2 regions of the Pseudoalteromonas sp. QJM3NY_22 genome follow, and region 1 is predicted to be linked to the other one. Evidence: riboswitches for the same ligand, from Rfam matches in the RefSeq annotation. Region 1 holds a riboswitch; the other holds the start of a gene.
The links. A riboswitch is a leader RNA that binds a small molecule or an ion and turns the genes downstream of it on or off. The one in region 1 is predicted to bind lysine.
Positions count from the first base shown of each region.

Region 2: another riboswitch for lysine. It lies ahead of lysC (lysine-sensitive aspartokinase 3); the one in region 1 lies ahead of dapA (4-hydroxy-tetrahydrodipicolinate synthase).

Region 1 is NZ_CM149655.1:4,104,355-4,115,258, forward strand. It holds gene acnB (bifunctional aconitate hydratase 2/2-methylisocitrate dehydratase) at 1-892, opposite strand, end outside; partial or broken gene AC0VZ4_RS18970 (IS4 family transposase) at 1,170-2,494, opposite strand; gene AC0VZ4_RS18975 (OmpA family protein) at 2,624-3,679, opposite strand; gene AC0VZ4_RS18980 (protein adenylyltransferase SelO) at 4,078-5,487, opposite strand; gene AC0VZ4_RS18985 (DNA-3-methyladenine glycosylase I) at 5,496-6,194, opposite strand; lysine riboswitch at 6,387-6,587, shown strand; gene dapA (4-hydroxy-tetrahydrodipicolinate synthase) at 6,778-7,662, shown strand; gene AC0VZ4_RS18995 (2,3,4,5-tetrahydropyridine-2,6-dicarboxylate N-succinyltransferase) at 7,678-8,418, shown strand; gene AC0VZ4_RS19000 (PLP-dependent decarboxylase) at 8,418-9,623, shown strand; gene AC0VZ4_RS19005 (succinylglutamate desuccinylase/aspartoacylase family protein) at 9,629-10,750, shown strand.
Region 2 is NZ_CM149655.1:2,702,357-2,713,260, reverse strand. It holds gene AC0VZ4_RS12290 (condensin complex protein MksE) at 1-286, opposite strand, end outside; gene AC0VZ4_RS12285 (hypothetical protein) at 290-1,561, opposite strand; gene nhaD (sodium:proton antiporter NhaD) at 1,784-3,031, shown strand; lysine riboswitch at 3,133-3,305, shown strand; gene lysC (lysine-sensitive aspartokinase 3) at 3,381-4,772, shown strand; gene AC0VZ4_RS12270 (IS5 family transposase) at 4,828-5,589, opposite strand; gene AC0VZ4_RS12265 (4'-phosphopantetheinyl transferase family protein) at 5,686-6,444, opposite strand; gene AC0VZ4_RS12260 (sodium-dependent transporter) at 6,586-7,908, shown strand; partial or broken gene AC0VZ4_RS12255 (2-hydroxyacid dehydrogenase) at 8,004-8,983, opposite strand; gene AC0VZ4_RS12250 (glutathione peroxidase) at 9,067-9,627, opposite strand; gene AC0VZ4_RS12245 (NAD(P)-dependent oxidoreductase) at 9,749-10,630, shown strand.

The sequences.
Region 1 (10,904 bases):
CATTTAACTCGATTGGTAATGCGCCTGAATCTTCCATTGTATTGAAAAAGATTGGCGCAATTTTATTACCTAGACATACACCGCCAACACGCTTGTTTGGTACGAACGGGATATCATCGCCCATAAACCAAAGTACAGAGTTAGTTGCAGACTTACGAGAAGAACCAGTACCAACAACATCACCTACATATGCAAGTGGTAGGCCTTTAGTTTTTAATTCTTCAAGCTGAGAGATTGGACCTACTTCGCCTGGCTTGTCTGGTGTAATTCCATCACGTTCAATTTTTAGCATTGCTAAAGCATGTAGTGGGATATCTGGACGAGACCATGCATCTGGTGCAGGTGACAAGTCATCCGTATTTGTTTCGCCAGTTACTTTAAATACAGTAACTGAGATCTTTTCAGCAACAGCTGGTTTATTAGTAAACCATTGCGCATTTGCCCAAGACTCAATAATTTGCTTAGCGAATGTGTTACCCGCTTTTGCTTTTTCTTCAACATCGTAGAACGCATCAAACATAAGTAATGTATTTGAAAGGCCTTTAACTACGATTGGTGCAAGTGTTTCGTCATCAAGTAGGTCAATCATTGGTGCGATATTGTAACCGCCCAACATTGTACCTAATAATTCTGCCGCTTTTTCTTTAGAAACAAGTGGAGAATTAGTTTCACCTTTAGCTATAGCTGCTAAAAATCCCGCTTTAATATAAGCAGCATCGTCAACACCCGCTGGTATACGCTGAATAAACAAATCTAAAATGAATTCTTCTTCACCTGCAGGTGGAGTTTTGATTAATTCAATAAGATCAGCAGTTTGCTGAGCATCTAATGGCGCTGGTACGATACCTAACGCGGCACGTTCTTCTACGTGTTTACGATATTCTTGTAGCACAATATTGCCCTCTTGGTGACGTGAAAGTATCCGGTAGCGCTTCAAGCGCAAATAAGTTACCCAATACTTATAGTATTCTAACGCGTAATTATAAAGCTTTTATGGATAGATGAAAATCCATCCAGTTACGCAACTGATTATACCGATTATAAATACTATGAATAGTGGTTGTAGTAAAAACTATTCCCATGAATACTTGTTAAGTAATAATCATTACCATTAACCAATATTAATTTATTACAGACATAAAAAAACCCAGCGCTTGGCTTAATGCCAGTCAGTTAACAGCTGACTGGCGTTTTTTATTGGGGTATTTACTGGGTTTTGGTTTCACACATCTCGGATACGCCCGCTCCTGTTTTATCGGTAATATGTGATGTTCAACTTGAGCTTGTAATTGCTCTATTGATTTAGGTATCCGTCCTGCATTTTCTATAAACATTGTATGAATAAGGTTAATAATACTAATAGCACACGTCGTAAAACTCAGGTGTTTTGCATATATTCCAGACTTTTTCTGCGCCATTTTCACCATCTGATATCGGAGCAAGTTATAGCTCAACATTACGCCCCATAATTCTTGCGCTATCATCTCAGGTTTCTTGCTGCGTAGCGTGAAGTGACTATTCAGTAACGTTTGTTTCATTTCTCGATAACCAAGTTCAATTTCCCACCGTTCACTATAGAGGTCAACAATGTCAGCCTTAGGGAAACGCATTGGATCAGTCAGTGAAGTGAGTATATTCACCTCTTTCCCCTTAACCGTTTTTGTGACTAGCCTGACTTCAATGCTCTGTGGTAAATCGTCGAACTTTTTCTCGCTTGTGCTGTTGCTTTTAGCTTGATAAGTTTGTCTTGACGACCTAAAGAGCGAACAATTTCATATTGCGTGCCTTTTCTCATCGGTTGAAGCCAATGCCTATTTTCCCCAGCATGATGCCAACGATTGAGTAAGCCTAGAGAATAGAAGCCTCTATCAAATAACGTCAGTGAGTTATCGGGTGTTGCCTCGATTAAGTCTTCAGCCAACACCATTTCACTAGTACGACAACTATCAAAGGCGCTCCCCATTAATAAATGGCTAGTTAACTCCATCAAACACACCATGCGAACCTGAGGGAAAGCCGTGTCACCATGCTGATTTTTCCACACGGAGAATGCATGTTGATTTTCAGCAGTATCCGGTGTGCGCCAAATAACACCATCAACACCCAGTAGTGATAGCCCGCACCATGTGGGATGGTTCGCATCAGCATTCCACATTTGCTGACTTTTCTCAAAAACCTGTTTAACGGCATCAGCCCCAAGCCGCTGCCTAGCCTGTACAACCGCACTGGGTGCAACGAGTTCTTTTTTACCTGGTAAAGCGAGCCCTAATTTACTGACAATACTCCACAGTGGGTCTTCACGATAAAACGACATACAAATGACTGTCCAAACGGCTATCTCAACAGGAAGCCTTCTTTTCCTTATCGTCGCGACACCAGCGGTTTCAGCGCATTGTTTGATAAAGTCAGGACATAAAAAATCACTCAGTTGACCTAAGCCTTCTGAATTGGGTGCGTAGCTATTGGCAAGAGAAAGTGCGGTAGTGAGTTGCAAAATAAAAGGCTCCTGAATAAATTCAGAAGCCTTTATAAACTAACCAGAAGATCGGTCAATGGATCGTCAAATATTTCTTAACTGATCGGCATTAAGCGCTTGGCTGGGTTTCTATTACAAACTATTTAATTAACGTAAAACTTTAACGTTTTTGATAGTTTTGATATGCGCTTCTACACGACGGTTTTCTGCGTTTGCAGCTTTAGTGTTTGCATCATTTTTAAGACGCTCTTCACCTAAACCAACTGTAGTAATGCGATCTTGAGCAATACCATCAGCAACAAGTTGCTTAGCTACAGCATCAGCACGCTTTTTAGATAACCATTTATTGTAAGTTGCTTTACCTACAGCTGAAGTGTGACCTTCTAAAAGCACTGTTGTACCTGGGTACTCTTTTAAGAACTCAGATACTTTTTCGATATCATTTAAGTACTGAGTAGATACTGCTGATGTATTATTAGGGAAAGTCACTAATAAGCTTACAGTTACTTCTTTATCTTCATATAAAGTACAACCAGTGCCATCAACTGCGTCAGTCATTGGCGTGTTTGGACATCTATCGTCAGCATCTAAAATATTATCATTGTCGCTGTCTGAAGGAGCAACTGCAACTTCAACTACTTCTGGAGCTGGTTTTACTGGCTCAACTGGTGCTGAGTTTTGGCCAAATAAGTAGTTAATACCAATTTTAGCGCCTACATCTGTGTAACCACGGTCAAGACCTTGGTATACAGCTGTTTCAGCATTTACAAATAAACCATCTGTAATGAAATGTTGGTAACCAACACCTGCATTTAAGAATGTGTTGTCATCTACTACGTCCATTTCTTTAATACCGAAAAGACCGTAGAAAGGACCGCCATTTAAATGATAAAGAGCATCAATACCGTAACGCTCGCCATCAATACTGTTGCGGTTGCCAGCAACTTTATCAAAAGCATTAAAATCCATGTCTGCATATTCTAGGCGTGCGCTCCAGTAATCACTGAAACGGTAACCAGCTTCAACACCCCAACCAGTTGATTCATTTACATCAAGACCAGCTTGGGCACGCATGTTTTTCCAAGATGCGTCATAGTAGTCACCAAATGCGCCAATGTAGAAACCTTCTTCTTTATCTGCAGCAAATGTAGATACGCTAGTTGCAGCTAACGCAATTGCGATTGTAAGTGATTTTAATTTCATTGTTTTCTTCCCATTTTAACAATTAAAAATTGTAGCTAATCAATACTAGCTCAATCTGTTTTATACAGACTAACCGAACCTTTGTTAATCAATACTTAACGAATAATAAAGTTTATAAATTTTTTAATGATCTATAACGACATCCAACCACCCATTGTAGGTGAAATTAAAAATATTACCTACTCTGCAAATAATTTATAGTTGTGGTTTTTTTATAAATCGATAGCCTGCGATAAAAACAGGAACAATTCAGTTAAATGCACTTTTATACACAGTAAAACTTACTTATCCTTATAAAATGGATGATAACACTAGAATTTATTTTGCTCAATCAATGAACACTTCTAAAAATGAAAAATGAATATTTATAATCATAAACTTACATCTAAAATTAATAGTTAAGTACCGCAAAAAGTACGATACCCCTGATCACTTTTAGGAGGCGTCTGAAAATCGACAAGCTTATTCACTTCATTATAAGGATTGCTCAGTACTTTTAAAAAATCACTTAATAGCGCACTTGACCCCATTTCGCTGTAGTCAGTAATAATTGATTCAATGATGTGATTGCGTGGTATTACTCGAGGGTTCGCTTTTCGCATTACTGTATAACTATTTCCATCAACCCGGCTTTGCCATTTACATGCCCATTGCGCTAATGCTTCAGGAATAAGCGCTTCCTGTTTTAACGACTCAGTTAATGCATCAAAGGTATTGGTGTAATCGAGTTCATGAACTTTTAATAATGTTAACAATTCTGCAACTAATTTTGTATCGTTTTCATCAATACCGACTAAGCCCAACTTTTTTGCCCACATAACCGTAAATTCAGTATTAAACTGTTCAGCAAAGCTATTTATATGTGGCGTCATTAGCGAAACAGCTTGCTCATCATCGTCATGAATTAGTGGTATCAGACTTTCAGCTAAACGGGCACAGTTCCAGTTAGCCATATTCGGCTGGTTACCAAATGCATAGCGGCCTTGTTTATCAATAGAACTAAATACAGTATCAAAATCAAAACTGTTCATCATGGCACATGGGCCGTAATCAATGGTTTCTCCGCTTACTAGCGTATTATCTGTATTCATTACTCCGTGAATAAAACCAACACGCATCCAGCTCACAATTAGCTTAACTTGGTTTTTAATCACTGCGCCTAAAAAGGCTAAATAGCGCTGCGAACCTGTATCAGTTATTTCTGGGTAGTGTCGCTCTATAGCTAAATCGGCTAAATTTTTAAGCCCTTCAACATCGCCTTGCGTCGCTAAATATTGAAATGAACCAACACGAATATGGCTCGTTGCTACGCGAGTAACGATAGCCCCTGCTTGTGGCGGATTACGGTAAACCGTTTCGCCACTGCCAACAACCGCTAAGCAGCGTGTGGTTTTAACTCCCAGCGCATGCATTGCCTCGCTCATTACGTATTCACGAATAGCAGGACCAAGTGCACAACGCCCATCCCCTCCTCTTGAGTAAGGAGTAGCACCAGAGCCTTTTAATTGAATATCCCACAACTGGTTTTTATCATCATTAATAGCGCCCAGTAAATGCGCTCGCCCATCGCCTAAACGTGGTGAAAAATGTCCAAATTGGTGCCCAGAGTAACCAAGTGCTACTGCAGGAATTGCCTGTTTATCGTTGCCGCTAAAAGTGCTGGCACGCAAATCAGCCGCAACGTTAATATTAAACTCTTTTGCTAAGCTCTCGTTCCACAGCAATAACTGAGGAGAGGCGACACTTGCAGGGAAATCTTCAATCGCGAAGTTTTCCGCAATGTCTGTGTATCTTGGCACTAATTTCATGGTAATTCCTATTGTTGCTGACTTATACCAACACGGTTGTCACCTACGCCATAAGCAACAATTAAGCTCAACTCTTGCATACTTAAGCCACTTTGCTTTTGCATTTCATTAAAAAAGGCTTGGGCTGCATTCAGTGACTTTTTAGTTTGTAAGCCGCCGTCTATAATTTTATGCGCACGCAAATAATTCTCTACATCGCGTGATAATAAAAAAGTATCTTTACCAAGTGCTCGCAATGCATAAGGGCCAGTATTTCCGCCTAAACGCGAACCATGCTTTTTTAAATACGCCCATAAACCAATAATATCGTCTGTTGGCCAATTAGCGATAAACTGGCTAAAACTGCCATGCTCCCCTGCTATCTCGTGGATCATGTAAGCATTTTCGGTAATTGTTTTTACTTTTTTATAGTTACGAACAATACGCTCATCCGTAGCTTTTTGTTCCAGCATATCGGGTGGCATCATTAATAACTTATCAACGCTAAAATCCCAAAAAACCTCTCTAAAGCCCGGCCACTTATTATTAATGACTGACCAATAAAAACCGCTTTGAAATACTTTTCGAGTAAATTCTTCAAGCCAATCGTCGTCACTTAACGTGCTTAGTTGTTTTTTAGATAGCGGTTTTGCAAGTAATAACTTAAGCATTTTTTCAGAGCCTTTTCGCTCTACCGCTCGCTTATAAATATCGCTAAATTTTTCCATACTAATTAAATACCTCACTATTTATATTGCTAGTGTACGAGAAAAGCACCCAATACGTAACCACTCCCATTATGGATGAATGAATATGCATTTAGTCGCTTGACACCTAGACGGCTAAAATGCTTTAATCGCCGTAATTACCCTATTTAAATTGCACAGGTTTGTAAGTTTTTACTCTACAAACAGGTGCAAAGGGCTAGAAGAGGTGCGTTATTCAGGTAGCGTATGTTAGGAGCGCAAACTCCAGTGAGCATACGTGAGGGGAATTAACGCCGAGAAGTAATCACTTTTGCGAGGTGTTTATTTCGGGCGACTAGGTTGAACCCTAGCGACTGTCACCAATAGCTGCTTATAAAAAGCAGCTTATTAGTTTGGTGGAGAGCTTCTGGTCTTAAATATTAAGGCCGTGCGCCCTATTATTTTAAGCCCATTCGCTCTTCGAATTATTAGTTCGAACGACGTTAATGCGGCTCCTTCCATAAAGCTTTTTAACTCTTCGAATAATACCAATTGCATTAAATTAGTTATCGATAAAATGATCACGTTTTTAATAAAATTGGTACAAATTATAAGTTCGTGAGAGATGATCAACAACTTCAATTTAAACGACTACTCATTGTGGACCGCGCTCGTAACGCCATTTGATCAACACAGCGATGTTGACTACAACACGTTAACTAAACTGGTTAGGGATCAAGAAGCGGCGCATAATGGCATTTTGCTACTTGGCAGTACAGGCGAAGGTTTAGCGCTAACGCAAAAAGAGCAACAAGCCATTGTTGAACACGTATGCCAGCTAAAACCAGCAGTACCACTCATGGTAGCTGTTGGCGGTAGTAACTTAAAGCAACAAATTGAGTGGGTTAACTACTGTAATACATTGCCAATTCATAGCTTTTTACTTGGTTCACCGCTTTATGCAAAGCCCGGCGCTATAGGTCAAACTCATTGGTTTGAAAGCCTACTTAATGCAAGCGATCACCCGTGTATGCTTTATAACGTACCGGGACGAAGTGCTGTTAGCATCCCAGCGGCAACTATTCAAAACTTAAAAAACAATAAAAATTTATGGGCGTTAAAAGAAGCGAGCGGCAGTATTGCTCAGTTTGAAGCTTACCGCCAAGCGGCCCCTAATTTAGCTATTTTTAGTGGCGACGATGCGCTAATGCCTTATTTTGCACAAGCCGGTGCAAAAGGATTAGTGTCGGTAGCTGCAAACGCATGGCCTGAACAAACTCACGAGTTTGTTAAACGCAGCTTAAGTGGTCAACACCCTAATTTATTTGCCCAATGGTCAAGCGCTATTAATAGCCTATTTGCTGTCGCAAACCCTATTCCCGTAAAGGTACTGATGCATTTGCAAGGCCGCTTAAGCAGCCCGCAACTTCGTCCACCTTTAACACACCTTGAGTTAACTCAAACCGATTGCATCACAACTGCAAACAACACCATTTTATCTTGGCATTAAATACAGGTTTTTATAATGAGCTGGTTAGAACTATTAAATAATTTAGAATCGGGCGCTGTACGCGCAGCATCACAAAACGAAAGCGGCCAATGGCAAGCTAACATAGAAGTAAAAAAAGGTATTTTAGAAGCCTTTAAAAATGGCACTAATACTGAGTTTGCAGGTGGTTTTGTTGATAAAAATAACTTAGCTCCGCAAGAATTTAGTACTGAAGATGGCGTGCGAATGGTGCCGGGTGGCTCAAGTGTTCGCCGTGGTGCTTATGTGGCTAAAGGCACGATTATTATGCCACCAGCGTATGTAAACATTGGTGCATATATCGACGAAGGCACAATGGTAGATAGCCACGCATTAGTTGGCTCGTGTGCACAAGTAGGTAAAAACGTACATTTAAGTGCTGCAGTTCAGCTTGGTGGTGTACTTGAGCCAATTGGTGCAAGCCCAGTAGTGGTTGAAGACGACGCCTTTATTGGTGCGGGCTGCATTATTGTTGAAGGCGTAGTCATTAAAAAAGGCGCAGTACTTGCCCCTGGCGTGCGTTTATCAGCAACTATTCCAGTATACGATTGCGTAAACGAGCGCCAACTTGATAAAGGCGAGCCAATCCCAGAATATGCCATTGTAATACCGGGCTCTCGCCCTGCGTCAAACGAATGGGCGCGCGAACAAGGCCTAAGCATGTCGTGTGCGTTAATAGTTAAATACCGCGACGAGAAAAGCGATGCATCATTATTACTTGAAGAGGTTTTACGATAATGATCTTTTTGAGCACGCCTATCAAAACCGCTGTAAATACTATTACACAACAACTTGATACACCTTTTTTTGTTTACGACCTAGATCAACTAAACGCGCATCTTGCGCGTTTAGTTGCGCAAACCGATGTAAAACTGTGGTACGCGGTAAAAGCAAACCCACTGTCTAAAATTATTCAAAGCTTAGACAGTGCTGGCTTTAATTTTGACGTAGCAAGTAAAGGTGAGCTTGGGCAAGTACTCGCTCAAGGTATTAGCTCACAGCGCGTGCTCAACACAGGGCCTGCAAAAAGCCCTAAACAAATAAAACACTTTATTGAGCGCGGCGTGCGTATATTCGTAGCAGAAAGCCTCAATCAAGTACGTTGGTTAAACCAACAAGCACAACTACAAAACACACAGTTACAAGTATTACTGCGTGTACAATTACGCTGGCCTGAAGGTGAAAAAAACCCACTGGGCGGCGATAGCCTTACACCATTTGGTTTGGGCTGTGATGAGTGGCAAGCACTCAATGTAACCAACTACCCTGCACTTAAGTTTGACGGCCTGCATATTTTTCAGTGGGGCAACATGCTTAGCACGCAAAAACTAAGCGATTTGTGGTCACAAATGATTGCACCACTTAGTCAACTTGCCAGCGATTTAAATATTAGCCTTAAAATTCTCGATTTAGGCGGCGGCTTAGGTATTCCTTATACACAAAATGAAGCAACGCTTGATTGGGATGACTTAATTGCTGCGCTCGCTAAAATTAAAAATGATGCGGGTGTAGAAGAATTATGGATGGAACTTGGTCGCTATGCCGTGGGCGAATGCGGTCATTACGCAAACCCAGTAGTAGAGCGCAAACAAAACTATAATCAAGAACAAGTAATTTTAAGCGGCGGTATTAATCACTTATTACGCCCTGCTGTTACCAGTCAAGATTTTCCTGCTGCATTACTGCGTGAATCCAGTGCTAAAACTCAAGCGGTCACTTTATACGGCCCGCTTTGTACAGCGCTTGATTGCTTGGGTGAACATAACCTGCCAAGCGATTTAAATGAGCACGACTGGCTAGTGTTTAGCCAATGCGGTGCTTACGGCTTTACCGAAAGTATGCCGTATTTTTTATGCCATGAGCTAGCTGGCGAGTACACATTGCAAAACGGTACACTTACCTGCGTTCGCCAAGCCGAAAATGCCAGCCACTATTTAAGGTAATAAGCATGAGTAATACAACACACATCAGCCAAGAGAACATTGTAGTAGGGGAAGTTGCAAACGGCTTACCGCTTACAATTCCTGTGTATCGTTTAAAAGGCGATGGTACAGGGCCTAGTGTTTACATTCAGGCCAATATGCATGGCGCTGAAGTGCAAGGTAACGCAGTTATTTTTCAGCTGCTGGAGCAATTAAAACACCTTAACCTTAATGGCGATATTACCCTTGTACCTTATGCAAATCCGATTGGTTGTAATCAAAAATCTGGCGAGTTTACCCTTGGCAGGTTCGATCCGATTACGGGCACTAATTGGAATCGCATGTATCATTACAATAAAAATTTAGTGACACAGTTTGCGCAAAATCATACTCAGTATGATAACGCTACATTAAAAAGTAACTTCAAACAGGCGCTTATTGACGAAGTAGACAGCAAACTTAACGGCCCTGCTTATTTACTCAATACGGGTAAACGCATTGCGCTTAACTTACAAAAACTCGCTCATCAGGCTGATATAGTACTCGATTTACACACTGGTCCTATTTCCAGCAAGCATTTGTACTGCCCAACCTATGCAACCGACAGCGCACGTTACTTTAATATTGAACATGTACTGCTTATCCCCAGTGATTTTGACGGCGCTATGGATGAAGCTAACTTTTGCCCATGGTGGCATTTAAGTGATGCACTTAGCGAGCAAGGTCGTGAATTATCAATACCTGTAGAAGCATTTACGGTAGAGCTAGGCAGCCAAGAAAAAATAGACTTAAAAGAAGCACTAAACGATTCAAACAGCATTTTAAGTTACTTAAATCACAAAGGCGTATTACAAAACGCACCGCATACGCCAGCTAACATCACTCGCTATGCATGTAATTTAGATGACTACTTTGCTTATTACGCCCCTATTGGCGGTATGGTTGAATACATAGCACCTCTTGGCGGGCACATTAAAGCCGGTGAGCCTATTGCACATATTTTACGCATGGAGCGCTACTTAAGCGAGCAGCCACTGCAAATACTCACTCTTGATTGCGATGCAATTGCTATTTTGCACTTTGCCTCAGCGAGTGTTAACCAAGGTACCGAACTTTATAAGTTTTTTACTAACATATTCGAGCTTTAGCTCACCCTTCTCATTGCGTGAGAGTAATACCAATTGCATTAAATTAGTGATCTATTATAGCGATAAGGAAATAGCTTAATAACAAGGCTAAAATTATGGTACATAGTTGTTCTATATAAATAATTTTTAACGTAGTTAGTGAGTTATTTAATAC
Region 2 (10,904 bases), 1.4 Mb from region 1:
TACCCGTATTGGCGTAGTGCTCAATTAAAATGTAAATGGTGAGCGCGATAGCGCGAGATATTTTGCCCATATTTGGCGTGCTTTCGTCGCTACCAAAATAATAAAAGCCACGGCTGTCGTGTTTTAAATCGTTACCTAAAGCGGTAAATAGGGCGGTGTAGTCTTCTATGTGTTGGTCAAGCTCTTGCCACATTACGTTGTCTTGCTCACAAATGTGATAACCCGCTACTAATTTTTTATTAATGGCTTGTAGATGGGTTAGCTCGTTTAAATTTATGTGTGTCATGGTTTATTTACCTGCCTTTGAATCTGGCTGAGGCTCTGAATTAAATGGATATAAAGAAAAGTGCTGACCGGCAATTTTTACGCGGGCTTTTTCATCGCTTTGAATTATTTTAATATCGCTGTCGCTGACTAATTTTTGATACAAAAATAGCATTTCGTCGGCATCGAGATCTGGGTAGCTTTCGTCTAAAAATTGCAGCAAGGGCTGCGGCTTTTTGCGTTTTTTATTAAAGCGCTTAGCAAAGCTGGTTTTGACATCGTTGTAGTCAGGAATATTAGGCGTAACAAATGCAGGCACGTCTTGCTGGTCAGGCAATTGGTATTCTTCGTGTTCAAATTCAACCAAGCTTGCCATGTAAGCCACGATATGGCGTTGCTGACCAAACGAATATCGCTGCGCGTCGCTCACAAAATGTGGCTGTACAGCACTTAGCATGTTGTCTACGCCATTTTTGCGCACCAGCCCAAGTACTTTGGCTGCTTGGCGAGTAATTAAGTTATTACGACGTAACTCTTCGCGTAGCGGCATAAGCATATCGGCACTTTTACGTAAGCTTTCTCGGCCCATTAAATGCATTTCGAGTATACGGGTACGTAATTGCTCCAGCATACGTTTGTCGTTATACGCTTTACCTGAGCGCTCAATGTGCAGTATTTGCTTACTTATTTGCTCTTCAATGAGGATAAAACACGCATGAAATTCACCACGAATATCAACCATTTCAAGCATTGGCTCTATGTATTCGTCAAAGGCTTCTATTACCGCTTTATAACGCTTTTGCAGCGATTGCACTGCATTATTTGATTTGGCTTGTTCCACAATGTTTAAAATAGCGTTTTCGTTGTGCGTATAGAGCTTCATTATTTTACGCACCCGATCATCCATAATGCGGCTGTAGCGGCGCAAATCGTCAAAGTCTTCTATTTCGCCAGCGTTATCTAAGCGGTTACCTAAACGAGCTAGGTCCTCTACTAATACGCTAATTTCTTGCGCTAAACCTAAATGCTCTTCTTGCAGTAAAAAAGTAGCAAAATCAGCAATAGCACGATTTATTTCAAGCTGAGAGGATTTAGCCAGTGGAATTAAAATATCTTGGTTTAACAAACGATTTGTTTCTTTATAAATGCGTTCGTTTGACCACGTAGGCTGCTTTTGCTTAATCGCGTTTTGTACGTCTTTTAGGCTAAAGTCAGCCATTTTAAAACGTTTAAATAATAGCGCTAATACACCCCAATGTTCGGTTATGGTGTTTAGCAGCTTTTTAGCTGGGATCATAAGGGGTTACAACATCCTAGTATTTTATTATTGAGTTCTTTTAGAAGACTCATTATTACGTATTTTTAATTAACCTTGTCTGTATATAGTATTCGTTTTTAAGACCATTTAATAATAGTTTTTGCATAGAGGCAGTGCTAAAATTCGCGCCGAAAATAGGCACATGAAATGGAATGTTATTTGTGTGTTCTTTAAAACTATATCAAAGGTTGTTTAACTACCATGGTTTCCTCGATTATTCTAACCCTGATAGCGATTGCATTTTTACTGATCGTTATAGAAGATATAATCCATGTAAATAAAGCTAAAACCACGCTGTTTTTTGGTACACTTTGCTGGATTCTTCTTTTTATATACCCTCTACACGGGCAAAGCCCCGATACGATTCAACACCTCCTAAACGAAAATATTTTAGAAATTGCCTCATTATGGCTATTTTTAATGGCTGCAATGACCTTTGTAGCGTATTTAAATTCAAAGGGGTTTATAGAAAATATTGTGCACCGTGTTATGCCAAAAAGTATTAGCGAAAAAAAGCTCATGTTTTTGGTCGGTGGATTTGCATTTTTGTTTTCGTCGATTTCAGACAACGTAACAGCGACGCTTATATCGCTCGCGGTTGTTATGTCGTTAAAACTTGAACCTAAAAAACTCATTAAATACGCCACGCTTATTGTGTTTGGGGTTAACTCAGGTGGGGTATCGCTAATAACAGGTGACGTAACCACACTAATGATATTTTTAGATGGCAAAGTAACCATTGCTCATTTATTACTACTTATAGCGCCAGCACTTGCAAGCGTTATGCTGCTTGCCGCGTTACTGTCTATAGGTATGAAAGGGCGTGTTGAGTTTGCTGGTGCAGGTAAAACCCGGATTGAAAAAGCCGACATAACCATTGCTGTTATATTTTTATCTACTGTAGTGAGCACACTTACGCTGAGTGTAATTTACAGCGTACCGCCTTTATTAACTTTCTTGTTTGGCTTATCAGTGATGTTTTTAGTGGCGCAATTTTTAATGCGCAAAAAAGACATAAACAAAGACATAATCGATTTTGTTCGCGATATAGAATACGACACATTATTGTTTTTTGTAGGTGTACTTTTACTTGTAGGCGCACTTAAAGAAATTGGTATGTTGAGTAAATTTACCGACCTATACACGGTAATGGCACCAGAATACGCAAACTACTTAATGGGCATATTATCAGCAGGGGTCGATAACGTACCGCTTACCGCTGCATTATTAAAAGCCGATATAGTAATGAGCCAACAACACTGGTTGTCGTTTACGTATGCAACAGGCGTGGGCGGTTCAATGCTTATTATTGGGTCGGCTGCGGGCATTATTGCCATGAGTAAAGTTAAAGCGCTTACCTTTATGAGCTACTTGCGTTTATCGCTGCATTTATTAATTTGCTACACCGTAGGATATGCGGGCTCGTATTACATGGGCAGTTTTATTTAACTCATAAATTATTAAATGCTTGACAGCTAGACGTCTAAACGATAACTTTCAAAGCCCCGCTACTTAGTGGGGTTTTGTTTTATTAGCCACTGGTTAATAAAGCATTCAGAAGAGGTGCGATACTTAGGTACTTAATGTTAGGCGACGAAAGCCGATGATCATTAAGGAGGGAAGTACTCGCCGAGGAAAATAATGGTACGTCGTCATTGTTTTTCGGTTTATGGGGCTGAATCCTCAAAACTGTCACCAATATAGGTGGAGAGCTTCTGGCAGTGGACTTATCTTCAAGCATTCCTTTGCCAAGTTCTTCTTGTTTTATTGCGGTTTGGATACCGCGAAAGGAGACTAAATGACTACCCAATCAGTGCCACAAACAGTATCAGGCGCAAAGTCAGATTACATCGTTGCCAAATTTGGCGGAACCAGTGTTGCAAATTTTGAAGCGATGAGTCGCTGTAGCGAAATTATTGTTGCAGATAAAAGCGTACGTATTGTTGCCGTGAGCGCCAGTGCCGGCGTAACTAATCACTTAGTTGCACTGTGTAAATCAAGCATTACCTCAAGTGAGCGCCAAGAGCACATAAATGGCGTGCTTGCTATTCAACAAACTATTTTAGATGAATTATCGCTAGATGCCGATTTAGCGGTTGGTTTTAACGAAACCTTAAAAGCATTTCAAACATTGGCTCAAGAGCCACTAACAACCGATCAGCAACACGACGAGCTACTTAGCTTTGGTGAGCGTTTATCGTCGTATTTGTTTGCACAGGTACTTCGTTTACAAGGTTTAAATGCCGATCGCTTTGATGTGCGCAAGGTGCTTAAAACCGATAGCCAATTTGGTAAAGCAACGCCCAATGTTGCAGCCACAGCGCAAGCTGCTAAAGAGCATTTAATTCCGTTATTAGACGCTCAAGTAATTGTAACTCAGGGATTTATTGGTAGTGACGAATATGGTCAAACCACAACGCTAGGACGTGGTGGTTCTGACTATAGCGCTGCATTACTAGCTGAAGCAATTAACGCTAAAAGTGTGCATATTTGGACCGACGTAGTGGGCATTTTTAGCACTGACCCGCGTTTGTGCGCAAAAGCGACGCCTATTGCACGCTTAAGTTTTGACGAAGCCGCTGAAATGGCAACCTTTGGCGCAAAAGTATTGCACCCAGCGACTATTTTACCAGCAAGCCGTAGCCACATTAACGTGTTTGTAGGTTCTAGCCGAGAGCCTGAGCGTGGCGGTACGTGGATTGAGCGTGAAAAATCGCAGCAACCAGGTATACGCGCAGTGACGCAACGTAAAAACCAAATATTGCTTACGCTTAAAAGCCCAGAAATGCTACTAGCAAGCGGCTTTTTAGCACGCGTATTTACACTATTAAGTGAATACAATATATCGGTAGATTTGGTAACCACATCAGAAATCAGTGTAGCTATAACGCTTGATAACGCGCAAAACGCCTCGCGCCCAGAGCTTGATCAAGAATGCCTAGATAAGCTTGCAGAGTTTTGCCATGTTTCGGTAGAAAACAACCTAACATTGGTGGCACTTATTGGCTCTGAGATTCAATTACGCCAACACGAAATGAACTTAATGAGTGTACTAAAAGACTTTAACATTCGATTAATTTGTCACGGTGCTAGTAAGCACAACCTGTGCTTTTTAGTAGAGCAAACTGAGTCAGATAACGTAGTACAGTCTATTCATAGCCGTTTATTAGAAAATGATTTTGCTGCGTAAATAACGGTTATTTAGGGAAATTAACTAGGGGCTGTTGATCTTTGTAGTATATATATTAATCAGCCCATATTGGTAGCCACATCATAGTGAATGCTAAAGCGAGCATGGAATGATAATTCCGCTCAAGCTTTTCATACCGTGTGGCTATCCCTCTATATTGTTTGATCCGACCAAAGGCATTCTCAACTAAGTGCCTATATTTGTACATGCACCAGTCAATATCTTCATTACCCACTAAACTGTTATCCTTGCGTGGAATAACGGGTGTAGCGCTATTGTCACGAATAAACTCTCTTAGTTTTTCACTATCGTAGCCTTTATCTGCGACAACAACATTACTCGTTGGGCAATTGGCTACAAGTGACTCTGCATGGACGATATCATGCGTATTTCCACAGGATAATTCATAATAAACAGGCAATCCTCCGCTATCTACTGCAAGATGAATTTTAGTCGAATTACCACCTCGACTCTTACCGATTGATTCATTGTCAGCGGTTCTTGCACCGCAACTATGCTGGTGAGCCCTGACAATACTGCCATCAATAAAGATCCAATCCATATCAGCATAGTGGGATAACACTCGAAATAATTCATTCAAAATATCTTTTTTGGACCATAAATTAAATCGTCTATAAATAGCACTCCACGAGCCGAAATAAGACGGTAAATCTCGCCAAGGAATACCGGTACGCATCTTATAGAGTATGCCTTCGAGCGTTTTTCTATGCTCAGGCTTATTATAAATTCGACCACTTAAGTGCATTACTTTTGATAAGACATTCCATGTCGCGTCTGTTAACATTAATCTTGGCATGAGGGTTCGGTGTAACGTTTTTTAGCGAATTCAATTATACCTTATCCTTATGCTGTTTGTTTTTTATACCGCAAAGATCAACACGCCCTAGTAAAATCAGTTAATAGAGTCATTTAATAAAAAGCATCGCCAGTCGATGCTTTTTTTATGCACCACACTTACATCAAAACAAACATTGCTGTCACTGCTATCAGCTACAGTAACGTTATTACTGCAAGCACTCAGCTTTGCACTATTTAATTCGTCAAACACATTGGGGCTAAGTAATTTTGCAATAGGGCGGCTGGTGGCTTTAGCAAGTGACTCTTTTAATGTCCAAATTCTAAAAAACGTATCTGCTTGGGCTTGGGTAGTAGTAGGCTTGGTGATAAGTGTAATTTCATCATTATGATAAAAATGCTTAGCAAGCTTTTCAAATGGGCGCTTTAGGCTTACTTTTTCAATATCAAACCCAAATTCACTTTTATCAAAATTTAGCGCGACCCCAACTAAACCATGCGAGTGCGAAATACAGGTATTAATAACATCACCACTTACATGTATTTGTAGCTTTGAGCTTGCCTCGTCAAATTTTGTACTCATTTTATTAAGGGGTACGTGCGTATGTTGCGGCTGCGTTATTTTAATAAGATGTTTTAACAATAACCGCGTAGCTAAATACTCTTGCTTAGCTTGTGGGCTTTTACGGCGGTTTATAATGGTTAACTCAAATGGGCTTAAGCAGTCGGGCAAACTAAAGTCACTAAGCTCAAGTGTTTTAGCATTAAATAATAAAACACTGTTACTCGCTAAAGACAAATTTGCCAATTGAGTTGAAGTAATACTCAAGGCATTTTTTAAATAGTGTTCAGTCATAAAAGCCCTAAAGCAAAAGAAGTCGCTGATATTGTGAGCGGTTAGCGCCACTAACAAAGGCTGGGTACAATTTTATTACTCAGCTGGCATGAAATATGGTTTAATTCACAATAATCAAAATAATAACAGATTTGTAGATGTATGGCACAAGTGCGTGATGGGTTTCAAAGCCGACTTGGTTTTGTTTTAGCCGCTGCTGGCGCAGCAGTGGGTTTAGGTAATATTTGGGGTTTTCCTACGCAAGCGGCCAACCATGGCGGCGGTGCTTTTTTACTGGTTTATTTTATTGTTATATTTTTACTTGCGCTACCTGCGCTGTATACCGAACTTTATTTAGGTCACAAAGCACAAGCTAATCCTGTAAAAGCATTGGGCGATGCATGGCAAAACACTAGCCGTAAAGTAGGTGCAGCAGCCGGTTACATAGGTCTTGCGGGCGCAGTTGTTATGCTAAGTTTTTATTCAATAGTGGCAGGGTGGATGCTCTCGTACGCTATTGAACCCATAACCACCTTTTTTGGGTTTACAGGCGCAAGCGAATTTTTACATAGCGACTCAGTGCTGCGTAATTTTGTATTTACGCCGCTTATGCTTATTTTAACCGCCAGTATTATTTTAAAAGGGGTTAAATCGGGAATCGAAACCTGGTCGCGCCGATTAATGCCACTGTTACTTGTGCTGCTTGTTGGTTTAATTGCCTACATTGCAACACTCGATGGCGCAAGCGAAGGTTTTGCCGCGTATTTAATTCCTGATTTTAGCCAAATACTCGACCCTAATTTAATTATTGCGGCAATGGGGCAAGCGTTCTTTTCGCTCTCACTAGGTGTGGGCTGTATGATGATTTACGGCTCATATTTACAACCAGATGCTAATTTACCAAAGCTCACAGCAGGTGTTGCACTACTTGATACTGGCGTTGCTTTTTTAGCGGGGTTACTCATTATTCCTGCTATTTATGTGGCGCAGCACAACGGTGTAGAGGTATTTAGTGGTGGTAAACTGATTGGCGAAGGGCAACTAATTTTTGCTATTTTACCTGAGCTATTTAGCACCATGGGCGAAATTGGTTTATTAGTTGGTTTATTATTTTTTGTATTAATGTCTATCGCATCGGTTACGTCAACTATATCGACCACTGAAATTCCGGTAGCGTTTTTAGTCGAAAACCACAACGTTAGTCGCACCAAAGCAACATGGGCGGTAAGCGCTGTTGTACTTGTGTGTGCAAGCGCAATTATACTAAATTTTGATTGGTTATTTGGTTTGGTAATTATGCTATTTACTCAATACCAATTACCGCTTATGGGTTTATTTTACTTTATTACAGTAGGGTGGATGTGGCAGCGTGGTAACAAATTACACCAAGCAACAACAGGCGTACATTACTGGTTTGCTCAGTATATTCGTTTTGTTTGCCCAATATTAATGACCTTAGTATTCGCAAACGTTGCCTTTGGTTAATTTTATCTAATCCCAAAAAATAGATTAATAAAGCGAAGTGAGTTTAAAACGCACTTCGCTTTTTTGTGCCTGAAATTTAGGTATAGCTTATGTCTTTATAAAACCTCATTAGTCAGAGGCCTACCTTCATTCACTTCAAGCGCGTTAAGTAGGGTTGTGTTTGCTATCTCGGTGAGTGCTTCCTGGGTAAAAAAGCCCTGATGGCCTGTTACTAAAACATTTTTAAAGCTCACTAAGCGCGAAAATATATCGTCTTGGTTTATTTCGTCACTGTGGTTTTTAAAAATAGCTCCGACTCTTGCTCGTAAACGTCGAGCCCTAAATACCCTAATTTTTTCGTTTTAAGTGCATTAATGCACGCTTTGCTGTTAAGCAGTGCCCCGCGAGAGGTGTTAATAAGCATAACGCCGGTTTTCATTTTACTAAATGCCTCATCATCTATTAAATGATGAGTTTGTTCCGTTAATGGGCAATGCAAAGAAATTACATCGCTTTGGCTAAGTAAGGTGTCTATATCGGTAATTGTATAATTGCCAGGTTGTGCGTATGGGTCGCACACTAATACTTTAGCGCCAAAGCCATTTAAAATGTTGCACAGCGCAAGGCCAATTTTACCGCAACCTACAATACCCACGGTTTTATTGTGCAAGTTAAAGCCTAGTAATCCGTTTAAATCAAAATTGTCTTCGCGTACGCGGTTATACGCTTTATGGGTTTTACGGCTAAGCGTTAGCATAAGTGCAATACAATGCTCGGCTACGGCTTCAGGGCTGTAAGCTGGTACACGTAATACTTTAATTTTATGTGCTTTTGCTGCAGGTAAATCAACGTTATTAAATCCTGCACAACGCAGTAAAATAGTATTTATGCCTTGGCTTGCCAGTTGTTCAATAACTGTGGCGTTTACGGTGTCGTTTACAAATACGCATATGGCATTAAACCCGTTTGCTAAAATAGCCGTTTGTTCGCTCAGAGCTTGCTCAAAATACGTTATTTTTATAGCAAGGTGATCGCGTGTACTTTGTTCGAAAAAAGGCAGTTCGTACTTTTGAGTACTAAAAAAAGCAATGTTCATTGTAATAGCTCCGACGCTTAATAAGTATCAATACAATAAACTACTTTATAAAAACGTGCCTAATTAGTTCTCCTGTTACTAATTTAAGCTTTAAGCGAAGTAAATATAGGTGCTTTTGGCGATATTCTTTTATCACTTTTTGCTGTGTTTACCTTTGCTGCTTGCAGTAGGTTGCTTTCTATTACTTGTTTAAGTGTTTCGGGCTTAGTGCGCGGCGCATAGCGAGCAACCTGCTGACCTTGCGAGTTAATTAAAAATTTAGTGAAGTTCCACTTAATAGCACGATTTTGTGAAATACCCCGAGTATGTGATTTCAAATAATTAAACAGCGGGTGAGTTTCTGGCCCATTTACCATTACTTTACCAAATATCTCAAACGACACATTAAACTGGGCTTGGTAAAAGTCTCTAATGGCTAAATTATCAAGTGGCTCATTTTGACCAAACTGATTACACGGAAATGCCAATATTGTAAATCCGCTACTTTTATATTCTTGATATAGCTTTTCAAGCGCACTTAATTGCACCGAAAAATTACATTTACTCGCTGTATTAACAATCAGTATGGTTTTTCCCTGTAGCTTACTAAGAGGAAAGCTTTCGCTGTTGTAAAGTGGTGCATTAAATTGATAAATACTATCCATAGGTTACCTACTTACATTTCCGATTAAGGAAATTTTATAAAGATTTTCATTCGCTTTTTTACCAGTCGATTGACATAATCGAAGCCTAGTTTCTAAGTTATCAGTTAAATAGGTCATTTTTATGTCAATGAAAGTCGCATTTATAGGTTTAGGCGTAATGGGTTACCCAATGGCGGGGCATTTAGCAAAAGCAGGGCACAGCGTATGCGTTTATAACCGCACTCAAGCTAAAGCACAAGCGTGGACTGCAGAACATTCAGGAAGCTTTGCACCAACTCCGCGCGAAGCTGCCAGCAATGCTGACATCGTATTTATGTGTGTTGGTAACGATGACGATTTACGCTCAGTAGTGTATGGCGAAGACGGCGTGTTAGCGGGCATGTTGCCACACACTGTTTTGGTTGATCACACCACAACCTCAGCGGAAGTAGCACGCGAAGTGGCTGCTAAAGCGGCTCTGCAAAATATCGACTTTATAGATGCGCCTGTATCGGGCGGACAAGCTGGCGCCGAAAACGGCGTATTAACGGTTATGGCAGGTGGCAGTGAAGCCGTATTTGCTAAAGTGCAGCCAGTTATGGCGGCGTTCAGCCGTTTTAGCCAATTACTAGGCGGCGTTGGCTCGGGTCAACTTTGTAAAATGGTTAATCAAATTTGTATTGCGGGCGCAGTACAAGGGTTAGCCGAAGGCTTACATTTTGCCAAACAAGCAGGACTCGATGGTGAAAAAGTTATAGAAACCATATCTAAAGGCGCAGCCGGTTCGTGGCAAATGGAAAACCGCTACAAAACAATGTGGGCGGGTGAATACGAGTTTGGTTTTGCCGTCGATTGGATGCGCAAAGATTTAGGCATTGCACTTGATGAAGCTAAAAACAACGGCGCTACTTTACCAATGACCGCAACGGTCGATCAATATTACGCCGACGTACAAGCACTTGGCGGCGGTAGATACGACACCTCAAGCTTACTAGCACGCATTGAAGCGCTGCATAAAAAGTAACGCTGTAGACGCAAAGCTTGCTTGCGTATAAAAACACAGTTTTAAAATGGTAAAGATATTAAAAGCTGCACTTTTCACGTGAGCAAGCTCAACGTCTACCGCCAAAGTGCAGCGGTGATTTTTACTTGTAGACGCAAAGCTTGCTTGCGTATAAAAACGGAGTTTTTAAAAAGGTAAAGGTATTAAAAACTGCACTTTTCGCGTGAGCAAGCTCGACGTCTACCGCCAAAGTGTAGATATGAGTTTACTTGTAGACGCGAAGCTTGCTTGCGTA